Linked DNA regions of Paraglaciecola psychrophila 170. The protein of the gene in region 1 interacts with the protein of each later gene in a pairwise test. Links are inferred from orthologs where the notes say so. Each region holds a gene or a part of one and is shown in the gene's direction. Other genes may lie near its edges.

Evidence for each region. Proteins that work in one complex are often made in the same cells at the same time.
Region 2: the proteins of C427_RS04780 (region 1) and recJ interact in binary tests that used the Escherichia coli proteins (3 or more experiments, as listed by UniProt). The link is inferred for Paraglaciecola psychrophila 170 from one-to-one orthologs.

What each region holds. Positions count from the first base shown.
Region 1 is NC_020514.1:1,096,633-1,099,707, forward strand. The notes cover bases 52-2,920. They hold C427_RS04780 (DNA topoisomerase III), read left to right. Parts: upstream 52-454; coding sequence 455-2,386; downstream 2,387-2,920. Other genes in these bases: C427_RS04785 (YhdH/YhfP family quinone oxidoreductase), read right to left, coding at 2,553-2,920. Outside these bases: C427_RS04775 (threonine/serine exporter family protein), read left to right, coding at 1-3; more of C427_RS04785, read right to left, coding at 2,921-3,075.
Region 2 is NC_020514.1:791,839-794,913, forward strand. Bases 17-2,885 are described here. They hold recJ (single-stranded-DNA-specific exonuclease RecJ), read left to right. Parts: upstream 17-526; coding sequence 527-2,245; downstream 2,246-2,885. Other genes in these bases: dsbC (bifunctional protein-disulfide isomerase/oxidoreductase DsbC), read left to right, coding at 17-441; C427_RS03520 (hypothetical protein), read left to right, coding at 2,705-2,885. Outside these bases: more of dsbC, read left to right, coding at 1-16; more of C427_RS03520, read left to right, coding at 2,886-2,986; DNA repair protein RecO, read left to right, coding at 3,017-3,075. UniProt on the Escherichia coli protein: Single-stranded-DNA-specific exonuclease.

The sequences.
Region 1 (3,075 bases):
TGACATAAGGCTTATTGTTACACTCTAAATTAAAATAATTTAAACCACCGAGGACAACGAGGAAAAGAAATTACACAGCACTGAAACGATCTAAGTTCCCATTTATTTAATGGAACCTAGTTATGATCTTTGTCTTTCCTCTGTGGTAGAAAAAATCTTTAGTCTTTGCTTTTTCTCTGCGCGCGGCATCCTTAAAATCAAAAGAATTTAAACCACCGAGGACAACGAGGACACAGAGGAAAAGAAATAACACAGTACTGAAACGATCTAAGTTCCCATTTATTTAATGGAACCTAGTTATGATCTTTGTCTTTCCTCTGTGTGCGGCACCAGGTTTATGCTGCCTCTTTGATTTCTGTGGTAGATAGCTTTTTGTTTTAGTCACAGAGAGCATAAAACCTTGCCGAAAAAACAAAAACACACTACTGTATAAAAAAACACGTTAATTGATTGTATGCGCCTTTTTATTGCCGAAAAACCCAGTTTAGGTCGTGCCATTGCCGATGTATTACCCAAGCCTCATAAAAAAGGTGATGGGTACATTACTGCGGCTAATGGCGACACAGTGAGTTGGTGTATTGGGCATTTACTCGAACAACAACAACCAGAGGCTTACGACCCAGCTTTTAAAAAGTGGAACCATGAACATCTGCCTATTATTCCCCAGCAGTGGCAGCTTGCAGTGAAAAAGAATACAGCCAAACAACTGGGAGTGTTACGCACCTTGGTTAAGCAAGCTGAGCAACTCATTCACGCTGGCGATCCTGATAGGGAAGGTCAGTTGCTGGTTGACGAAGTGATTAATTTCTTAGGGGTAACTGGCGCCAAAAAAGACAGTATTCAGCGCTGTTTAATTAATGATTTAAATCCCTCTGCAGTAAAGCAATCCCTAAGTAAATTGCGTAGTAATCGAGAATTTATCCCCTTGTCTACTTCTGCTCTGGCTCGCTCTCGAGCTGACTGGTTATACGGTATAAATCTGACTCGTGCCTACACCCTTCAAGGTCAAAAAGTGGGGTATAAAGGCGTGTTATCGGTGGGCCGAGTACAAACACCTCTGTTGGGTTTAGTGGTGCGACGCGATAACGCAATAGAAGCCTTTGTTAGCAAAGCATTCTATGAAGTATGGGCATGCTTAGAAACAGAAAAAGGGGAGCATTTTAAAGCTAAGTGGCAACCTAGTGAGCAGTGTGCCAAGTACCTTGATGAGCAAGGCCGAAATTTATCCCAAGCGTTAGCACAGAACGTTGCCGGGCGCATAAGCCAGCAACCGGCACAAGTAAAAAAACTGAAACGTGAGCATAAAAAACCAGCACCGCCACTGCCTTATAATTTGTCATCTTTACAAATAGATGCCAGTAAAGCCTTTGGTTTGAGTGCCCAACAGGTGTTGGATATTTGCCAGGGTTTATATGAACGCCACAAACTCATTACGTATCCTCGCTCAGATTGTCGTTATTTACCTCTTAGTCATTTTGTTGAGGCGAAAGATGTGCACGCTGCCATTTTGAGCAATAGCCAACATTTGGGTCAACAAGGTAGTCTATTTAGTCAAACCCAGTTTGATTTAAAGCGCAAATCAAAAGCTTGGAATGATAAAAAAGTAGATGCTCACCATGCCATTATTCCCACTAAAAAAACCAGCAATCATCTTTCTGGTAACGATGCCAAGGTGTATGCATTAATCTGCCGAAATTATCTAGCGCAATTTTTAGGTGAGCACCAGTATCATGCCGTACGCGTTGAAGTAGAGATTGCTTTGGGTTTATTTGTCGCAGTGGCTAAAGAGCTGATAGAAGACGGTTGGCGGTCTATCTTTATCCAGCGCAGTAAAAGCCATAACCAAGATAACAACAACGAAACAGAGCAGCTATTACCCCGTTTAAATCTTGGGCAACACCTTAAATCATTACAGGCAGAAGTATTAGAAAAGCATACCTCACCACCTAAAGCCTATACCGATGCAAGTTTATTAGCCGCCATGACAGGAATTAGTGCTCATGTTAGCGATCCCCAACTCCGAAAAATACTGCGCGATACCGACGGCTTAGGCACCGAGGCAACCAGAGCAGGTATTATAGAACTATTATTTTCACGAGGTTTTTTGTCGCGTACGGGGAAAACCATTACCTCAACTTCGAGTGGCAGGGGGTTGATCGAAGCTTTGCCCGATGTGGCCACGTATCCGGATATGACTGCCCGTTGGGAGTCTGAGCTATCTGCTATAAGCGAAGGAAGAAGTCAATATAAAAAATTAATGAGCCCGCTGCAGGAGCAACTTAAAGAACTTGTGGTACAAAGCCGTGAAGTGTTGCCAAAAGGTTTGTCGGGTTTAGGTAAACCGCGTTTTGCAAAGAAACGTAGAGCTAGTACTAAGCGTAAATAGGTTGTTTGTATTAATAAACTGAGTTGGGATATATGCACGCTATCAGCCTCAGCATTCACATTAGAATAATCGTCAGCCTTTTATAAGTTGAAAAGCAGAAGAGACACATACAGTGTCTCTTCTGCTTTTCGCTAACAACAAATTAGCCCTTGTGACTTTTAATGTTCTAATTTTTTAGATTGACCAAATAACGACCCACAACCTTAGCTTGAATAAAGCGCTTCAGATATTCTGGCGTTTGTTCTAATGGTATTTCTTCACATAGATTTTGTAAGTTTGGAAGCTTCATATCGCTGGCGACTCGATGCCAAATATGTTGTTTATCGCTAAGTGGGATATATACCGAATCCACACCAAGTAAAGATACACCTCTGATAATAAACGGAAATACAGTGGAAGAAAATGAATCAGAAGCCGCGAGTCCGCATGCTGATACGCCGCCACCAGATTTAATTTGTTTTAATAGGTTACTTAGATAATCGCCCCCTAAGGTATCTATTCCATGAGCCCATCTTTCTTTACCCATCGGTAAATCGGCTGCTTCGTTGAGCACATCACGATGCAATACTTCATCGGCACCAATAGACTTTAAATACTCGGTTTGTTCAGGTTTACCTGAAAAAGCTACCACGCTGTAACCTAATTGTTTGAGCAGGGCGATACTGATACTGCCCACACCACCCGTTGAG
Region 2 (3,075 bases), 300 kb from region 1 along the record:
AGTGTGCGCTTAGGTGGTTTAGCAGAATTTAAAGACGCTGTTATCGAATACAAAGCAGATAAAGAAAAATATGTGGTCAATATATTTACAGATATTACCTGTGGTTATTGCCGTAAGTTGCATAATGAAATGGAGCAATATAACGATCTGGGTATTACTGTTCGCTATCTAGCCTTTCCTCGTGGTGGTATTAATAGTTCTACTTACACCGATATGGTTTCGATTTGGTGCTCGGATAATAAGCAAGAAGCTATGGATAACGCCAAAGCTGGTGGCACAGTAGCCAGTAAAGACTGCAAAACAAAAGTCGCTGAGCAATATGCTTTTGGCCAAAAAATTGGGGTAAACGGCACACCTAATATCATTATGCCTGATGGCTCTGTTATTCCGGGTTATCAACCACCTAAACAGCTTGAAGAAGCGTTAAAAGCCATTCTTTAATTTTTTAAATTACACTATTCTTAAGCTTGTATTTTTCTAATACAGGCTTTTTTGTTTTTCACTTCTCCAATGGGTAAATATTTAAGTGCAAATCAGCCGTAGACCCAAAATGAATAGCCAACATCTTCCTGAGTTGTTGCATCCACGATTAAAACAAATTTATGCTGATAGAGGTGTCGAGGACGCGGCGCAACTCAATCGTAGTGCTCAAGCACTATTACATTACGACCAATTACAAGGTGTTGAGAAAGCCGTTCATTTGTTGTCTCAAGCGATAGCAACCAATAAAAAGATAATAATTGTGGGTGACTTTGATGCCGATGGTGCCACAAGCACAGCATTGAGTATGATGTCTTTGCGCATGATGGGATCGACTAACCATGATTATTTAGTCCCTAACAGGTTCAATTTTGGTTATGGCTTAAGTCCAGAAATAGTAGAAGTTGCGGCGCAACAACAAGCAGAAGTCATCATGACAGTCGACAATGGCATTGCGTGTTTTGCTGGTGTTGAAAAAGCTAAATCTTTGGGTATAACTGTGATTGTAACAGACCACCATTTAGCCGCTGAATCATTACCGATTGCGGATGCAATAGTCAATCCCAACCAACCAGGTTGTGGGTTTTTGTCTAAAAATTTAGCCGGGGTAGGTGTAGCATTTTATTTGATGTTAGCCCTTCGAGCAGAGCTGAAATCCAATGGATGGCTTGAGCAGCAGGGTTTACCTGTGCCCAACTTAGCCTCATTACTAGATTTGGTGGCACTTGGCACCGTAGCTGATGTTGTGCCATTAGACGATAACAATAGAATATTGGTGCACCAAGGTTTACAGCGTATACGTAGCGACAAATGTCGGCCGGGTATACAGGCGATAATTGAAGTGGCAAGTAAAGAAAAAAGTCGTTTAGTAGCCTCTGATTTAGGTTTTGTTGTCGGACCACGTCTCAATGCTGCCGGGCGGTTAGATGATATGTCGTTGGGTATTGAATGTTTGATGACTGATGATCCCGCACGTGCAAGGCAAATAGCCGTACAGCTGGATAGTTTAAACCGTGAGAGGCGTGAAATAGAAGGGTCGATGCAGCAAGAAGCGGTAAAAGCTTTGGAGGGGTTGAACCTTGAAGCAAGTACTTTACCTTTCGGTTTAGTGTTGTACCAAGCTGATTATCATCAAGGTGTGATTGGTATTTTGGCCGGCCGTATTAAAGATAAATATTATCGTCCAACTATCGCTTTTGCGCATCAGGATGACGACACTCTTAAAGGTTCTGCTCGTTCTATTCCAGGGTTACATATTCGTGATTTACTCGAAGAGATAAACAGCCGATATCCAGATATTATTGGCAAGTTTGGAGGCCATGCTATGGCAGCCGGACTCAGTTTACCATTAAAAAATCTATCTGCTTTTGAGCAAGTTTTTCATCAGATAGCGGAAGAAAATCTTAAAGATAAACCACTAGCAGGTGAATTGATTTCTGATGGTGAGTTACAGACCGAAGACTTTACGTTAGCTTTTGCTCAATGTTTAAAGGACGCTGGGCCTTGGGGGCAGGGATTTCCAGAGCCACTGTTTGATGGTGAATTCCAATTAATGGAACAACGCTTAGTGGGCAGTAAACACCTAAAAATGATGGTTAAACATGAAAGTGGTGTGTTAATCGATGCTATTGCTTTTAATGTCGATTTGGATTTGTGGCCTAATGCACAATGCAGCCATGTGAATCTTGCTTATAAGTTAGATATCAACGAGTTTCGTGGCCGAACTAGCTTGCAATTAATGGTCGAGGGCGTGAGCGCTTTGTAGCATTATTAACGTCAATATACATTCTTAGACTGTTAACTAGCTTTTTAAATGGCCTGGGGCAGATAGAAAAAGCAAAAAGTTGTTCAACACCTAAGACAAAGAGGACAAAGAGGACAATGAGAATAAATAGAATTATGGATTCGGTACAACTTGAATATTCTTAACCATTGTTTGAGCTTTTACTGTGCTCAACACTTGGTGCTCCTTGGTTATCTATGTGGCTCGACATCTTTTGCTGTTATCTGTTTATATACTCAAGACCATCGTAACTAAATATCATTGGCAAATGAACGCATCCTCATTAACTTAATCCTTAAAGTGAGTACTGCGAATGAGTGCAGCCAATAAATGGCAAATTTAGGTTGTATAAATACGTATTTTGAGGCGAGTTTGGTATAATTATTTATGTACTTTGAGATAAGTGCTAGAATTGTTCTTTAACTAAATTTAATAGTGGTCATGGTAAAAAAAACGGATGTAGAAAAATTACTGGATAAACACGATAATCTTACTCATTCTGAAGAGTTGGTTGTGATTTCACATGTCCAGAGAAAAGACGATGATTGGTTTATGAATACATTGTTGGTTGAGGGCTCAGAAGTGCCTTTTAAATTCCGACGCAGAAAGGTATATAAAAATCTGACCGGGGCGAGAGTCAACTTAACTTATTATCCGATAAAAGAAGAAGTTGCTGGTATGGAGTTTGAAGCCATGAAAGTTGTTCGGATAAAAGTGAGCTAGTCTGAAACTTGTTTTATAAAGGTTTTGACGTTGCTACCTGAGCAGCTTACTGGCTTTGTGTTACATCGACGCTCATATCGAGAAACCAG